Linked DNA regions of Saccharicrinis fermentans DSM 9555 = JCM 21142. The protein of the gene in region 1 binds, or shares a complex with, the protein of each later gene. Links are inferred from orthologs where the notes say so. Each region holds a gene or a part of one and is shown on either strand. Other genes may lie near its edges. The genes, in order: CYTFE_RS0118825 and uvrB.

Region 1 (3,307 bases):
AATACGCTGATTATTATAGGGCATTTTCTTGGGTTTCTCATATAAAGTTTCCTTCTCAGGAAGTGCAAAAGGTGTTTCAATCTCCAATTTAAACTCTGACATAATAGCCAAATGATCCCACAATTTATGTTTAAAATCATTTACATCACGCAAATGAGGAAACATATTTCCCATATTTCCAATGATGGAGTGTGCACACTTTGTTCTTTCTTCTTTATCCTGAATGGAAACACAATGATCCACCATTTTTTGAATATGACGCCCATATTCAGGTAAAAGTAACTTTTTCCTATTCGAGTTATAATCCATAATTAATAAAAAAATCTCTTCTCTAAAATGTATATTTTGAGATGTTATTTAAAACCCTTCCTATCTAATAAGTACAAATTCTTAAATTAAATCAGTCCGGATTTTGGGGGTATTCATTCTTAATAGTGCAGTAAACATGTCAATATCATGCAGTACCATGGGCACAAATCTAACCCAAAATTTTAAATTTGGCAAATTTTAAAAGTAATTGTTTAAGTCCCGCATTTTCAAAGTCTACCGTAGCTTTTGCATTTGGCATTTGCCCTTCAACACTAACCACCTTACCTTTACCAAAGCGAACATGTTCTACGGTTACTCCCGGCTGAAGGTTACCGTTGCCTGTTCCTTTAAAGGCGGCCGACTTAGGAGCGGCTTGTTGCTCTCCAACTTTCTTAAAATTATATCCGGGTTTTTGAATCTGTTGCGATCGTCCTAATGATCTTCTCTCGGGCTGTTTAGGTGCAAATTTACCAGGTTGATCCACTATTTTAATTTGCTCCCCGGAGAACTCCACAAAAGCCTCATCTATCTCTCCTATAAAACGACTGGGTCGGCAAAAAGCTGATTCTCCATATTTATAACGTGTACGTGCAAAAGAAATGGTGGCATTATCTTCTGCTCTGGTCACTGCCACATAAAAAAGCCTGCGTTCTTCTTCGATACCCTGCTGACTATCTTTCGTCATGTTAGATGGAAAAAGTCCTTCTTCAACCCCGACAATATAAACATTCTTAAATTCCAATCCTTTGCTGGAGTGTATCGTCATCAAGGTGACTTTATTTATATCATCTTCCGATTCATTATCTTGGTCGGTCAATAAAGAAACTTCCTCCAAGAAATGAACCAGTCCTGTTTCGCCACCTTCCTCCAGTCGATTATTGGTAAACTCCTGTATTCCATTTAACAGCTCCTGGATATTTTCCTGACGAGCAATCGCTTCCGGTGTTCGGTCATGATATAATTCTTTCATCATTCCACTCTGGGTGGCAATCTCCATGACCAGGTCATAGGCCGATTGCTGATTCATAGCGGCTGAAAAACCATTAATAAGCCCCACAAATGAGTTCAGTTTTTTTTGTGTACCCGCATTAAAAAGCTGAGCCGTTTGTTCCAATGACACCATCACTTCCCACATGCTCTTACCGCTAGCTGAAGCTGCCATCTCAATTTTTTCCAATGTTGTTTTTCCGATTCCTCGGGCTGGATAATTAATGATACGCTTCAATGCCTCTTGGTCTGCGGTATTCACTGTGAGACGACAATAGGCCAGTAAATCTTTTATTTCCTTCCGCTGATAAAAACTCAGTCCCCCATAAATTTTATAAGGCATATTACCTTTTCTTAAGGCCTCCTCAAAAATACGTGATTGAGCATTGGTGCGATAAAGAATCGCAAAATCCTGAAATTCATAATGCTGCTTAAGCCTTTTATCCTTAATATCATTTATCACAATATATCCCTCTTCAATATCAGAATAGGCATTATGAATTTTGATTTTATTACCGATATCATTCTCCGAGAAAACAGCTTTTTTAATTTGCTTTGTATTTTTCTTTATAATACTATTGGCTGCATTCACAATATTTTTAGTGGAACGGTAATTTTGCTCCAACTTAAAAAGTTTATAACCAGGATAGTCATTTCTAAAATTCAAGATATTCTCGATTTTTGCCCCCCTAAAGCTATAAATACTTTGGGCATCATCACCGACAACACAAATATTACCATGTTTTTCGGCCAATTTTTTGATGATGATATATTGAGAATAGTTGGTATCCTGATACTCATCCACCATAATATACTGAAACCAGTTTTGATACTTTTGTAAAACTTCGGGATAATCGCGAAACAGGATATTCGTATTCAGCAGCAAATCGTCAAAATCCATCACACCCGATTTATAACACTGGCGCATATACCTGGCATATATCTCATATACCATACCTTTTTTTGAGGCCTGGTCCTCCATCATACGATGCTGGTCGCGTGCATAAGCGGCAGGTGTCACCAAATCATTTTTTGCAGCAGATATTCTGCCCAATACGGCTCCCACCTTATACTCCTTATCATTGAGTTTCATCCCTTTGATAATAGATTTTAACAGGCTCTTTGAATCAGCAGTGTCATAGATGGTAAACGACGAAGGGTACCCTAGTTTACTAGCCTCACTACGAAGTATTCGCGCAAAAATTGAGTGAAAGGTACCCATCCATAAGTTTCGGGCAACATCGCCCCCAACGATGGCAGCAATACGTTCCTTCATCTCCTTAGCCGCTTTATTTGTAAAGGTCAAGGCCAAAATACGATGAGGTGCTACATCTTGCGTAAGCAGATGAGCGATCCTAAATGTTAACACACGGGTTTTTCCGGAACCGGCTCCTGCAATCACCAAAGACGGACCTTTGGTTGTTACAACAGCCTCTTGCTGTGCCGGATTTAATTGCTCAAGATAATTTTGCACTAATCGTTCTTTTTTTTTAGGTATACAAAGATAACGAAAATGGTATTTGAAATGGGTACAGCAGCCATAATAATTCACCCGCCGGTATGATGATTGAATAAGATACATTTCCCAAGAGGTCATTTATGTCCCGCAAGAAATTCTACACTTCATCATCACGCATTATTTTAAAGGCCCACCAAACTTCCACAAAACATTGATATTTAAACAGTAACAACAAGCTCAAACAACCTGCCTCCCGCTATTATAAAAATTGTATTAAATACGAAGCCATACACCATGACAATTTATTTTCCCGAAAACCGTTTAATTAAATATCTTTGAAAAACATTTCTTAAAATGAAATATTATTATCCACCAATAGGAATAAATTTCGATGAACAAATTTTATAAATATCTAATTTTATCGTTGTTTTTCACAACTCTACCCATCACCGCTCAAATCATTTCAAATGGACATGGCTTCAGCCAGCAAGCGGAATATTCATCAAGCGACCTATTGTTCTTTTATACCAACATAAGCACCGCATCATTAAG
Region 2 (3,303 bases), 1.9 Mb from region 1 along the record:
TGTCTCCATATGTTCTTTTTGTCATTGCCACAAAAAGAACCAAAAAGGTCTAGAACAATAGATCGCTATCAGCCCTACATCAACTTCCCTTTCCGTCCAGCGCACTACCACCTCAAGTGCGCCCAGGGAAGCCTCTCGCAAGCGCCGGCCCCGGGGCTATTGTTCTGGCCTGCCCTGCGATCTTTTACTGATAGTTTCATATACGAATGGAAGATATCTATTAAATGAGAAATACAACTCAGCCACTCCACGACTTTACCGGCTCGCCAATCTAACAAGCTAACAAGCTAACAAGCTAAAAACTTTACCAACTTCAACAACTCGCCAACTTCAACAACTTAACAACTCGCCAACTTCAAGCTTCTCTCCAACGCTGGCCCCGGGGCTATTGTTCTGGCCTACCCTGCGGTCTTTTACTGATAGTTTCATATACGAATGGAAGATATCTATTAAATGAGAAATACAACTCAGCCACTCCACGACTTTACCGGCTCGCCAATCTAACAAGCTAACAAGCTAACATCTTTACCAACTCGCCACCATCAAACTTCTCTCCAACGCCGACCACGGCTATTGTTCTGGCCAACCCTGCAGTCTTTTTACTGATTGTTGGGTTTTTAAGTGAGAATGATCGTTTGTTGAGAAATGTTGAATCTGGTTAGGAATGAGTTGTAACTACTTTTGTTTTACTTGAAGTCATTTCAAGATTGAACAACAACTCCCAAAACAAAAAAAATAATACCTTATACCTTTTACCCAAAACCTCTTAACTTGGCAATTATAACAACTCGCCAACTAAGCACCTCATCAACTTTTCTCCTTCAGTAGTTTTTGCAATTTAAACATCTCATCGCGATACTGAGCGGCCGTAATAAAATCCAGTTCTTTAGAAGCTTTCTGCATGGCTTTCTTTGTTTTTTCCACTGCTTTCTCAAGTCCTTCTTTACTCATATAACTCACCACAGGATCAGCTGCCACATCAATACCTTCAGGTTCCACATAAGCTTTTTCCTCTGCTGCCCCACGGCCTAGCACACCTGTATGTTTTTTATGAATCTGCTGCGGAGTGATTCCATGCTCTTCATTATACCTCAGCTGCTTCTCTCTACGATGGTTGGTAGAATCGATGGTTTTTTGCATAGATTTGGTAATCACATCAGCATACATAATCACCAGTCCGTTAATATTACGGGCAGCACGACCAGCGGTCTGTGTCAAGGATCGTTCCGACCTCAGGAAGCCTTCCTTATCCGCATCCAATATGGCTACCAAAGACACTTCCGGCAAATCCAGTCCTTCCCGTAATAAGTTAACCCCCACCAATACATCAAAGACGCCCTTACGTAGATTATCCATGATCTCTACACGATCCAAAGTATCCACATCAGAGTGTATATACGCACATTTAATATTTAACTTTTGCAGATAGCTGGTCAGTTCTTCTGCCATTCTTTTGGTCAAGGTGGTTACCAAGATTCTCTCATTCACCTCTATGCGTTTACGAATCTCTTCCAGCAAGTTATCTATTTGATTAAGACTCGGACGAACATCAATGATGGGATCCAGAAGTCCAGTAGGACGAATGACCTGCTCTACAATGACTCCCTCACTCCTTTCAATCTCGTAATCGGCTGGCGTTGCGGAAACATAGATAGCCGTCCCCACGATCTCCTCAAACTCCTCAAATCTAAGCGGTCTATTATCCATTGCCGCCGGCAAGCGAAAGCCATGCTCCACCAATGTCTCCTTACGCGACCTATCACCCCCATACATGGCTCTAATCTGTGGAATTGTCACATGACTCTCATCAATGACCATCATAAAATCATCCGGAAAATAATCTAGTAGACAGAAGGGGCGTGTACCTGGGTTTCTACCATCAAAGTAACGTGAATAATTTTCTATGCCCGGACAATACCCCAACTCACGCATCATCTCCAGGTCGTAGGTCACCCGTTCCTCAATTCTTTTGGCTTCCTGATGCTTACCAATATCTTTCAGATAGGTCACATGCTCCATCATATCATCCTGAATCATCCGAATGGCCATCTGCGTGCGCTCCTTGGTGGTTACAAACAGATTAGCAGGATATATCAAGACATTCTCCTGTTGCGAGATAGTCGTACCATGTGTAGGATCAAACAGGGTAATTTCTTCTACCTCATCTCCCCAAAAACCAATACGAAAAGCATGGTCCGCATAAGCTGGAAATATCTCCACATTGTCACCCTTGACCCTAAAGTTACCCCGGTTAAACTCCACCTCATTTCGTGAGTACAGACTATCTACCAATAGCCTCAAGAGTTGGTTACGCCCAATATTCTGCCCCACACTCAGGTTGACCACATTGGCATGAAAGTCCTCTGGATTTCCAATTCCATACAAGCAAGACACAGAAGACACCACGATCACATCCTTTCTGCCAGAAAGCAAAGCCGAACTGGCACTTAATCTCAATTTCTCTATCTCCTGATTGATGGATAAATCTTTCTCAATATAGGTATCTGTCACCGGCAAGTAGGCTTCTGGCTGGTAATAATCATAATACGAGACAAAATATTCCACCGCATTATCAGGAAAGAAATTTTTAAACTCCCCATACAATTGGGCTGCCAGTGTTTTATTATGACTCAGCACCAATGTGGGTCTTTGTACTTGTTCAATCACATTGGCCACCGTAAAGGTCTTTCCCGATCCGGTAACCCCCAGTAATGTCTGATGAGGTATATTTTCATTAATACCTTGTACCAATTGTTTAATCGCCTCAGGCTGATCTCCTGTTGGTTTAAAATCTGATTTTATTTTTAATTCCATAAGAACATAACTTGGGTGCTCAAAATATGAAATTCAAATTCGTTAGCCAAAGAATATGACAAAGCTTTTATTTAATTTCCTAGCGGATGCATTGGAGTTTTCTCGATTCATGAAAAATACTGGATATCGTTTTAAGAACCTGACACTTTCTATATATGCTCGTAAAAGCCTACAATATAAAACACTGCCACAAAAAAAACCAAAGGTCTAGAACAATAGGTCACTACCTCCCCGACATCAGCAAACCAAATGATGTATTAGAACTTCGTCATGAGCGTTGAAATGGCAATAAAAGAAGGCTTTTCTGAGACGAGGCATAGTAACTACTATGGTGAGTCGAAGAAAAGTAACGAAGTGACTTCTTTTGAAGTCATTTTAAGGCGTAATAGATTTTCTAATGCATTTTCCGGGTTACATCTCGCCAACGCCGGCCCCGGGGCTATTGTTCTGGCCAACCCTGCAGTTGATTTGCTGATAGTTTCTTATGTA

The links.
Region 2: the proteins of CYTFE_RS0118825 (region 1) and uvrB are in contact, whole or in part, in a crystal structure (PDB 7EGT), measured with the Thermus thermophilus proteins. The link is inferred for Saccharicrinis fermentans DSM 9555 = JCM 21142 from one-to-one orthologs. Residues at the interface, in WP_096412145.1 of Thermus thermophilus: His654, Arg656, Phe657, Gln666, Asp668, Glu669, Lys680, Arg681, Leu682, Ser683, Lys685, Tyr686, Ala687; in WP_096411307.1 of Thermus thermophilus: Glu23, Leu25, Arg26, Asp27, Gly28, Glu29, Arg30, Phe31, Arg55, Glu326, Asp327, Phe328, Glu379, Ser382, Gln383, His398, Gly400, Arg401.

Annotation. Positions count from the first base shown.
Region 1 is NZ_KI912107.1:4,612,553-4,615,859, reverse strand. Bases 125-3,099 are described here. They hold CYTFE_RS0118825 (ATP-dependent helicase), read right to left. Parts: upstream 2,771-3,099; coding sequence 479-2,770; downstream 125-478. Other genes in these bases: CYTFE_RS27235 (DUF4290 domain-containing protein), read right to left, coding at 125-309. Also shown: more of CYTFE_RS27235, read right to left, coding at 1-124; CYTFE_RS30900 (T9SS type B sorting domain-containing protein), read left to right, coding at 3,147-3,307. UniProt on the Escherichia coli protein: A helicase with DNA-dependent ATPase activity. Unwinds DNA duplexes with 3'-5' polarity. Translocates on single-stranded DNA with 3'-5' polarity. Initiates unwinding more efficiently from a nicked substrate than double-stranded DNA.
Region 2 is NZ_KI912107.1:2,736,723-2,740,025, forward strand. What follows is about bases 312-3,282. They hold uvrB (excinuclease ABC subunit UvrB), read right to left. Parts: upstream 2,815-3,282; coding sequence 808-2,814; downstream 312-807. Other genes in these bases: CYTFE_RS0110930 (hypothetical protein), read left to right, coding at 3,085-3,282. In the rest of the region: more of CYTFE_RS0110930, read left to right, coding at 3,283-3,303. UniProt on the Escherichia coli protein: The UvrABC repair system catalyzes the recognition and processing of DNA lesions. A damage recognition complex composed of 2 UvrA and 2 UvrB subunits scans DNA for abnormalities.